3 regions of the Flexivirga alba genome follow, and region 3 is predicted to be linked to each of the others. Evidence: riboswitches for the same ligand, from Rfam matches in the RefSeq annotation. Region 3 holds a riboswitch; each other region holds the start of a gene.
The links. A riboswitch is a leader RNA that binds a small molecule or an ion and turns the genes downstream of it on or off. The one in region 3 is predicted to bind S-adenosylmethionine.
Positions count from the first base shown of each region.

Region 1: another riboswitch for S-adenosylmethionine. It lies ahead of ACFQDH_RS08370 (MetQ/NlpA family ABC transporter substrate-binding protein); the one in region 3 lies ahead of metX (homoserine O-acetyltransferase MetX).
Region 2: another riboswitch for S-adenosylmethionine. It lies ahead of ACFQDH_RS12410 (aminotransferase class V-fold PLP-dependent enzyme); the one in region 3 lies ahead of metX (homoserine O-acetyltransferase MetX).

Region 1 is NZ_JBHSWH010000001.1:1,718,899-1,722,220, forward strand. It holds gene ACFQDH_RS08365 (methionine ABC transporter ATP-binding protein) at 1-339, opposite strand, end outside; gene ACFQDH_RS08370 (MetQ/NlpA family ABC transporter substrate-binding protein) at 336-1,310, opposite strand; SAM riboswitch class IV at 1,401-1,529, opposite strand; gene ACFQDH_RS08375 (NUDIX hydrolase) at 1,689-2,093, shown strand; gene ACFQDH_RS08380 (SGNH/GDSL hydrolase family protein) at 2,255-3,127, shown strand; gene ACFQDH_RS08385 (NADH-quinone oxidoreductase subunit A) at 3,320-3,322, shown strand, end outside.
Region 2 is NZ_JBHSWH010000001.1:2,508,425-2,511,746, forward strand. It holds gene ACFQDH_RS12405 (endonuclease/exonuclease/phosphatase family protein) at 1-747, shown strand, start outside; gene ACFQDH_RS12410 (aminotransferase class V-fold PLP-dependent enzyme) at 725-2,113, opposite strand; SAM riboswitch class IV at 2,162-2,274, opposite strand; partial or broken gene ACFQDH_RS12415 (FtsK/SpoIIIE family DNA translocase) at 2,623-3,322, shown strand, end outside.
Region 3 is NZ_JBHSWH010000001.1:2,618,892-2,622,213, forward strand. It holds gene ACFQDH_RS12880 (YkvA family protein) at 1-286, shown strand, start outside; gene ACFQDH_RS12885 (DUF4192 domain-containing protein) at 376-1,422, shown strand; SAM riboswitch class IV at 1,506-1,665, shown strand; gene metX (homoserine O-acetyltransferase MetX) at 1,701-2,867, shown strand; partial or broken gene ACFQDH_RS23905 (universal stress protein) at 2,956-3,322, shown strand, end outside.

The sequences.
Region 1 (3,322 bases), 900 kb from region 3:
TCGCATCAGGTTGAACTGCTGGAAGATCATCCCGATGCGACGTCGTATGGCGCGCAACGGTTTTCCGCTCAGGCTGGTGATGTCGACCCCGTCCACGGTGACCGTGCCCGAGCTGACTCTCTCCAGTCCGTTGATCAACCGCACGAGGGTGCTCTTGCCCGCACCGGAGTAGCCGATCACCGCGAAGATCTCGCCGCGGCGGATGTCCAGGTCGACGTCCGACAGCGCTCGGTGCTGGTCGTCGCCCTTACCGAAGACCTTGCTGACGGCGTCCAGTCGGACCAATGCATCCGCCGAGTTCGACTCAGGCTCAACGGTCTGTCCCAGTGTCGCTGTCATTTCGAGGCCACCGTCTTCTCCAGACCGGTCAGCAGCTTGCGCAGGGCAGCAGCCGGCTTGCGCACCAGGACACTGGTGTTCTTGGACTCGGCGACGACGAGCTTCGAGACGCGCGGGTCCTGGTAGAGCTTGACCAACTCGGCATACGTCGGGTTGTCCTTGTCCTGCTCCCGGGCGACGATCACGTTGATGTAGGGCTGCGCGGTCGCCGACTTCGGGTCGTCGGAGTAGAGCGCCGACGTCGGGTCGAGCTTCCCGTCCAGCGCGAAGTTGTTGTTGATCACCGCGCCGTCGACGGACGACAGTGACGTCACAGTCTGCGACGCGTCGACCGGGGTCACCTGGACCTTCGATGCGCCCTTGTCGACGTCCGCCGGTGTCGACAGGATATTTCCGCCGCCCTTGAGCTTCAGCAGCCCGGCCTTCTGCAGCACCAGCAGCGCCCGGGCCTGGTTGGTCGCATCGTTCGGGATGGCGATCTTCGCCCCGGCCGGGATCGACGACACCGACTTGTGCTTGCGGGAGTAGAGGCTGAGTGGCACGACATACGTCGATCCGACCGGGGTCAGCGTCTCGTGGGACTGGTCGTTGTATGTCGCGAGGAAGACCAGGTGCTGGAAGAGGTTGAGGTCCAGTTGTCCTTGTGCCAAAGCGGGATTCGCCTGGGTGTAGTCGGAGAAGTTGACGGTTTGCACCTTGATGCCGCGATCGCGGGCAAGCTTCTTGAAGACCGTCCAGTAGTCCTGATCCGCGTCGGTGACGCCGATCTTCACCGTGGTCAGTTTCGTGCCGGAGGTTGAATTGTCGGACGACGAGCGACCGGCTGCGAATCCGCCCCCGCCGCCGACCACCAGGCCGACGACGGCCGCGCCGATCCAGCTGCGTCGGGTGTGGGTGCGACGCGGCGGCAGAGTCGGTCGGTCCGGCAGGGACGGGACGTTGGACGGATCGGGGATGTTCTTGTCAGGCATGAGGTCCTCAGGGTCGCTGGTATGACGAATGCGCCCGGCCGTGCTCGAACTCGTCCGCACGCGATCGGCGAGCGGACGGGCAATGGGGAACTGCCGTGCTTGCCGCACTGCAAATCGATGGATTGCGCACTGCGGCCTAGTCATTCACCTGGGGCACCCCGCCACGTGCGTGAGGGTTGCCGCCCAGCAAGCCAGGGCTTGTCGCTGGGACTCGTGACTGGTTCAAACATAAGGAGTAGTTACCGGATAAGTCAAAATCGGTAGCGTTGCTACCACGTTGTGACCTGGCTCACGTACGTGGCAGGCGGGCCGCCGTGACTGATCGGGCCGACGGAACTCGAGTCCTTCCCGTCGCCAAACCCTCGGTAGCCTCGGCGTGTGCCCGGTTCGGAGATCGTCGTCAGCGCTGTCGTGTTCCGGGATCCCGAAGGCCGGGTGCTGACGGTCCGAAAGTCAGGCACCGAGATGTTCATGTTCCCCGGCGGCAAGCTCGAGCCGGGCGAGCACGCCGTCGACGCGGCCGTTCGAGAAGTCGGTGAGGAGCTCGACATACAGGTGCGGGCCGACGACCTGCGCATGGTGGGCACGTTCAGCTCGGATGCCGCCAACGAGCCCGGCCACACAGTCACCGCGACGGTGTACGAGCACGCCTATGTTCCGGTGGCGGCGCCTGCCGCCGAAATCGCCGAACTGCGCTGGCCAGACTTGTCTTCCGAGGCGCCGGCCGATCTCGCGCCGCTGCTCGCGCTCAGCGTGTTCCCAGCCTTGCGTGCTGGTCGCTGATCGGGCGCCGAGGGTCTTGACCGGCCGGTAACTTGTGCTCCACAGTTGCCCCTGCGTGCTGTGCGTCACAACCGTTGTGGCGTCGTCCGCGGGTGTCGTCCGGACGACACGGTCCCCTTGCAGTTCCTGCCCCTGCATGATCTCGAACGATCGGATGACCCGTGAATCCCTTGAAACACCAACGTCGCCGGGCCGCTGTCGCACTCGCAGCAGCCGTTGTCGCATCCGCCGGACTCGCCGCGCCGGCAGCCATCGCCTCAGCGGCTCCGCTCAACTACGTCGCGATGGGCGACAGCTACAGCGCCGGCTCCGGCATCCTTCCGCTGTCGGATGCCACGCCCCTGTGCACCCAGTCATCGCTGAACTCCGCGCACGTCATCGCCGCGGCCAAGGGTTTCGCGCTCACTGATGTGTCGTGCGGTGGCGCGACGACTGCTGACTTCGCGGGCAAGCAGTTCGGCGTCGTGGCACCGCAACTCAACGCGCTCAGCACCTCCACCGATCTGGTCACCCTGACGATCGGCGGCAACGACAACAACACGTTCATCAACATGATCGCTGCGTGTGGCAGTGCGGGTATGGCGACGCTCGGGTTCGGCAGCCCCTGCAAGACGCTGTATGGCGACAGCTTCGCCAACAGCATCACCAACTCCACCTACCCGAACCTCGTCTCCGCCCTGAAGTCCGTGCGGGCAAAGGCGCCGAATGCCCGGGTCGCGATCGCCGGCTACCCGCACGTGATGCCGGCGGACAACTCGAGTTGCTTCGCCGTGATGCCCATCGCATCCGGTGACGTCGCCTACGTGAACTCGATCGAGGCGACGCTCAACAGTGCGGTGCAGCGCGCCGCAGCCGCAACGGGGGCCACGTACGTGGACATGTCCGCCCCGACCGTCGGTCACGACGCGTGCAAGCCGGTCGGCACTCGGTGGGTCGAACCCGCGCTCTGGGGCACGAACTACGTGCCGGTCCACCCGAACGCCGCGGGCGAGCAGGCATACGCCGACCAGTACGTCGCCCGGCTCGGCCTCTGACCGAAGTCTGCCGGGCGGCACAGACGGAGTTGAGCACGAGAGGACGATAGATGCTGTGAGCGAGCTTTCTCACGACATCTATCGACCTCTCGGCGCGCTCAGGATGCCCGAAACGGCGCTGCAGACCGGACGTACCGTCCATTCCGGGAGAGCCTCACGCACGAGACCCCGCCTGCTGGTTAGGCTCTCCGGGTG
Region 2 (3,322 bases), 110 kb from region 3:
CCTCTCGCATTGGGTATGGCGTCGGTGCGCAGCGACACGGTGGCGGCCGGGCCGCATGACGAGGTCGTGCTGACCCTCAACCTGCAGTACGGCCACGCGAACGCGGCCGAGGTCGTTGCGGCAGCACGCGAGCGCCGGGTGGACACGCTCGTGCTCGAGGAGTGCACGCCCGAGGAGTTGACTGCGCTGCGTCGGCACGGACTGGACGGCGTGCTGCCGCACCAGGCCGGCAGCGCCGAGCCCGGGATCAGGGGCACCGTGGTGCGCAGCAACCATCCGGTGACACTCATCGCAGCGCACCCGGCGGGCCGTTTCCCCAGCATTCCTGACGTGCTGGTGCAGACGCCGCAAGGCGCCTACCGGTTGCGGGCGGTGCACACGCCGGCACCGCTGCCGGACATCGTGCCGGACTGGCGGTCCGCGCTGCGGTCACTCACCCGATGGCGTGCGGAGCTGCCCGCGAAGCAACCGCTGGTGATGGCCGGCGATTTCAACGCGTCCTCGGCGATGCCGGGTTTCCGCGAACTCGCCGACGGGCTGACCGACAGCAGTCGCGCGACCGGCTCGGGCTGGACGCGGACCTGGCCCCGCGGCGCGTGGCTTCCGCCGTTCATCCAGCTGGATCACGTGCTGACCCGCGGCTTCGGTGTCGTGGCCGACGGCACCATCGACGTGAGCGGCACCGACCACCGCGGCTACTGGGCCAGGTTGCGCTTCGAGCCGGTCACCAGGGCAGCGGCTCGCTGAGGTCGCGTGGGTCGGCCGGAGCCGACCAGCCCTCGTCGGTGTGCACGTAGGACAACGCCGGGCCGTGCTCGACCAGTCGCCGGACCGCCGCCACCAGCCGGTCGACGTGCTCACCGTTGGTGGCCAGACCGAGGCTCGCGCGTATGGCGCACGCCCCGTCGCCGACGACGGCGTCGCACAACAGATGCGCGCAGAACCTGCCGTCACGAACCGCGATGGCGTCCTCGTCGGCCAGCACCTGCGAGACCAGCGACGGGTCATAACCCTCGACCGTGAAGGTGACGACGCCGACGTTGGGCCGGTCGCCGAGCACCTCGACGATGCTGACCCGATCGATGGCGGCCAGTCCGGCACGGAGTCGGCCGTGCAGCTGCGCCTCGTGCGCCCCGATGGTCGCGCGGTGCGTCTGCAAGGTCGCGCAGGCCGCCGCGATCGTAATGGCACCAACGGCGTTCGGGGTGCCGCCCTCGTGGCGGGCCGGGCCCAACTGCCACTGCGTGTGGTCGTGGTGCACCCGGGACGTGGCGCCACCGGCCGGCAGGTAGGGCTCCGCGGCGTCCAGCCAGTCGCTGCGTCCGGCGAGCACGCCCGCGCCATACGGGGCATAGAGCTTGTGGCCGGAGAAGGCGACCCAGTCGACGCCGAGCACGTCGAGGTCGATCTCGACATGCGGTGCGTACTGCGCGGCGTCCAGGACAGTTCTTGCCCCGAACTCCCTTGCAACAGCTACGAGTTCGGTCACTGGCCAGATCTCGCCGGTGACGTTGCAGGCGCCGGTGATCACGACGAGGCGCTCGCCTTCGGGCGATCTCTCGAGCGCTTCGCGCAGCAGCTGTATGGCGTGCTGCTCGCTCGTCGGCACAGGCAGTCGGGTGGTGCGGTCCTGCGCCCACGGCAGGAGCGCTGCGTGATGCGCCGACTCCCAGGCGAAGACCTGGGTGTCCCGCGGCAGGCAGTGGGCGAGCAGTCGCAGCGCGTCGGTGGTGTTGCGGGTGAAGACGACCTCGTCGCCGCTGCGGGCTCCCACGAAGTCCGCGACCTGCGCACGAGCGGCCTCGAACCAGCCGGTGGTGACCTGGCTGGCGTAGCCGGCGCCGCGGTGCACGGACCCGTAGCGGCGTTGCACCTGCTCCGCGGCCTCTGCGACAGCGACCAGCGCCGGCGTGGTGGCGCCGTGATCGAAGTTGGCGTAGTCGGTGACGGTGTGGTGCACGGTCGGCACGCCGAGATCGGCGGACACCGTCCTCGGCAGGCCGTCGGCGGCCTTCCGCTTGCGGTGGGTCCCGGCGGCGGGCACGCCCAGTTGCCGGGCGGTCTCGTGCTGTTCTGTGGCGTCCTGCTCAGGGTCGATGCTGATGATGCTCAACGGCTGCTCCTTGGCCGATCAGGGATCGACGAGGGCACGTGCAGGGCCGATCCGCGCTTGCCGACGTGTTGTCACGTCCGCCCGGTCGTCACCCGGAGCACCCCACCGCGGTGGAGGGTTGCCGCTCAGCTAGCCGGGGCTTGACGCTGAGACTCATGACCTGGGAACAAATGTAGCCGCAGCCCCCGCGACGTCGTCAAACCTGTCCCGCGGAGTGGGAAGGCGTGTCGTGCTGCTGTCGGCGCTTGCGGCGTGTTTCCCATGGGGCGGATGGGGTTGTCGCGTACGGTGTTTTCGTGGCTACCCGTCCGTCCTCGTCGACAACGACCGCGCGCGCGACCCGAAGCAAATCCGGGTCGAGCGGAGCCGGTTCGCGCTCCCGACCCGCGTCGGGGCGCACTTCGACGCGCCCGCCCGCCAAGAAGGCGACCGGCGCGAAGGCCCGGGCCGGCGGCAAGCCGGCCGGTGGTGGACTGCCGTTCCCGCTTCGCGCGGCCCGCGGCACCTGGATGGGTGTCGCACACGTCGCCGGCGGTGCAGCGCGCCGAGTCGGTCACTCGGCCCGCGATCTCGAGCCGGAGCTGCGGCGTGACGGCCTCGGCTTCGCGCTGATCGCCGCGGCCATCGTCATCGCTGCCCGCGAATGGTGGGGGCTGACCGGTGCGGCGGGTGACGTCATACACGCCATCGTCGCGGGGACCTTCGGTCTCGGCGCGCTCGTGCTGCCCCTGGTCCTCGTCCTGATCGGTGTCCACCTGATGCGCTCGCCGCGCGGGGACCAAGCCACCAACCGGGTGATGGTCGGGCTTGCGCTGTTCGCGATCGCGGTCTGCGGTGTCACGAGCATCGCCAAGGACATCCCGCAGCCGAGCGAGACCGACGCGTTGCGCGGCGCCGGCGGCATCATCGGATTCTTGGCCAGCAGTCCGCTCGTGGCAGCGGTGCACACAGCCGGTGCGATGGCGTTGCTGCTCATCCTGGGCATCTTCAGCGTGCTGGTCATGACCGCGACGCCGGTGACGATGATCCCTGAGCGCCTCGCGCAGCTGCGTGCCCGGCTCTTCGAGCACGGCGGCCCGTATGCCGAGGACGATGAGGCAGTCGACGCGGTGGCGCAGGATCTGCACGGCGACCAGATCGATGGCGGCAAGCGCAAGCGTCGTCGCAAGGCCAAGAACGACGAGCTCGACCCGAGCCTCGATGGCGACG
Region 3 (3,322 bases):
GGCCATCGCGGTGCGCGTCGCGTGCCTGCCGCGGATGACCAAGGCCGTCGCCCGCGGCGAATACGGCGGAGTGAGCGCCGGACATCTTGGCCTGCTCGCCGCAGCCGCTGCGTATGTCGTCTCGCCGGTCGACCTGCTGCCGGAAGCTCTCCTCGGCGTCATCGGGCTCGCCGACGACGCGGTCGTGCTGGCCTGGTTGGCCAAGACACTGGCCCATGACACGGATCAGTTCCTCGAGTGGGAGAAGCGCCGCGGCGCCACGATCAAGGGCGAGCGCCTGTCCTGATCCACATCCCTTCTTGCCGTGGGCGGTCCTCCACACCCGGCACTTGAGGGGGTATGCCGACACCGGTCACCCACCGCACGCTGCGGTGCATGACATCCACTGTGAGCGGCATCGGCGAGATCATCGCCCTCCTGCCCTACGAGCTCGGCTTCCTGCCCGCCGACTCGCTGGCGCTGGTCGGCATCCATGAGGGACGCCTGGCGATCACCGCCCGGCTGAACCGCCCGGCTCAGCTCGACGTGGTCGACGCGGCCCGCCAGATGGCGGCCGGCGTCGCGCGCTCTCGCCCGGACGAGTTGATCGTCCTGTGTTACGGCGGATTCATGCAGGGGGACCGCGACTTCGTCGACGTGCTGCGCTGGGAGCTGGACGATCTCGGTGTCGATGTCTCCCACGTCGCCAGCGTTCACGGCGTGCAGTGGCGGGCGGAGCAGTGCGCCTGTGGTTGCTGCCCGCATGAGCTGGTCGAGGTCCCGGAGGCGGCCCGTGTGGCGCCGGTCGCCGAGCACGTGTTGCGCGGCGTGGTGCCGGCGTCCAGTCGTGACGAGCTTGGCCGTCGGTTCGACATACGACATCCGCTGGTGGCTCAAGCGGTGGGGAGAGCTCTGTCCGGCCGGAGCCAGCGCTGCGCGGCCGCCGACGAGCCCGACACTGAGGGGGCCGATGCGCTGCAACGCATCTTGTGCAGGGCGGAGAAGGACGTGCACTGCCTGCCCGTCGAGGTGCTGGCCGCCGCGACCGCGGCCGTCGCGCGAATCACGGTGCGCGACTACGTGCTGGCCTGGCTGATGCCCGATTTCCTGTCGCCGGAGCAGGTCCTGCCCGACGAGCTCGACGAGCACTACGACTTGGGTCCGGCGCCGCTGCATGCCCGCGACGAAGCCACCTTCGACGATCCGGTCTCGGACGTGGCCGGACGCCTCGGGGAGTGGGTCGCCTGCATCCCGCGTGAGCACAGTGTGCCGGTGCTGATGCTGATCGCGGGCGTTCAATGGACGACCGGCAGTGGTGTGCTGGCCATGCTCGCGGTCGAGCGTGCGCTCGCCGTCGACCCGGACTGTCGGCTGGCGCAGCTGTTCGCAGCCGCGCTGCGAGGTGGTTTGCGTCCGCACAGCGGCGAGCAGCGTTCCGCCTGAGCGGAGCAGGACGGCCCTGATCGCTGCTCCGCAGAGTGGACAACGACTTTTTGCCGACGCCCGATTTTTGCTACCGTCATACCTGTCATGAGTCCCAGCGTTCGCTGGAAGTGACCGCCCGACGGGTGGCCAACTCCTTAGGCGAACACAGCCCCGGCTGGCTGGGCGGCAACCCTCCACCGCGGTGGGGTGCCCCGGGTGAGGACAAGGTCGACCGCGCACGCCGGTCGGCAAGCGCGGGGCCGGCGAGCCCCAGGGGCACCCAAGGAGTGGGCCGGATGACCGCCATACGCACTGTGACACCTGCGACGCAGTGGTGCGCGCCGCCGCAGGACAGCAACCCGGACGCGCGCGCCATCCGGCTGACCGACGTGCGACTCGAGAACGGCGAACACCTGCCGGAGGTCGTCGTCACCTTCCAGACCTGGGGCCGGCTGTCGCCGAACGCCGACAATGCCGTCCTCGTCGAGCATGCCCTCACCGGCGACTCACACGTCGACGGAGAGCCGGGTCCGGGTCAGCCCACCGCCGGCTGGTGGCCCGATCTGATCGGCCCGGGCTGCCCGCTGGACACCGACGACCTGTATGTCGTCGCGATCAACGTGCTGGGCGGCTGCCGCGGCACGACCGGACCCGGCTCGCTCGCCCCGGACGGCTCGCCGTGGGGCTCCCGCTTCCCGCGCACGACCATCCGTGACCAGGTCGCCGTCGAGGCGGCGGTCGCCGACGCACTCGGCATCGACGCGTGGTTCCTGGTGCTCGGTGGATCGATGGGCGGCATGCGGGCCATCGAGTGGGTCACCGGTTTCCCGGAGCGCACCCACGCCGCATTGGTCATCGCCAGCGCCGCGCAGGCTACGGGCGACCAGATCGCCTGGGGCCAGGCGCAGACCCTCGCCATCACCTCCGACCCCGGGTATGCCGGGGGCGATTACTACGGTACGGGCGTCATACCCAGTGACGGGCTGGGCATCGCCCGACGCATCGCTCACGCGACCTACCGCAGCGCCGACGAGTTCAACACCCGGTTCGGCATCCGTCCGCAAACCGACGAGAACCCGCTCGGTGACGGCCGATTCGCGGTCGAGAGCTACCTGGATCATCAGGCAGGCAAGCTCGTCGCGCGGTTCGACGCCGGGTCGTACGTCCACCTCACCGCTGCGATGGCCAGCCACGACGTGACACGTGGGCGAGGCAGCCTGACCGAGGTGCTCGGTAGCTACCCGGGCCTGTTGCGGGTGGCCGCGGTCGACTCCGATCGGCTCTTCCCGGTGGCGCTGTCCGAGCAGATCGTCGCGGCGCACGGCCACGGCCGGCTGCGGTTGATGCGCTCGCGGCACGGCCACGACGGTTTCCTCATCGAGACTGATCAGATCGCCGCCATCGTGTCCGAGACGGTTGCCGACGCGCGTCGGCACCGCCTGGCGGTGCCGGTCGCGGGTTGAGGTGACTCGGGTCACGTCGCCGACGACCCGCCCACGGCCGTGGTCCGGTAGCGTCGGCGGTACATCCGATGGAAGAGGTGAGCGCGCAGTGGCTGTCGTGGTGGGATACGTGCCGACCAAGGAAGGCGCTGCCGCGTTGCGTCGGGCAGCCGCCGAAGCCGCCGTCCGGCAGACTCCGCTGATCGTGCTGGACTCCGCGCACAGCGACGGGCAGGACCAGACCCCGATGCTCGCGCCCAGCTGGAAGAGTTGGCCGACCAGGACGTCAGCTACGAAGTACGCACTCTGAGGCCGACCGAGGACGCCACCGACGAGCTGCTGCGCATCGCCGACGAGGAGTCGGCGGACCTGTTGGTGATCGGGTTGCGCCGGCGGTCACCCGTGGGCAAGCTGATCCTGGGTGCGAATGCCCAGCGGATCCTGCTCGACGCCGCTTGTCCGGTGCTCGCGGTCAA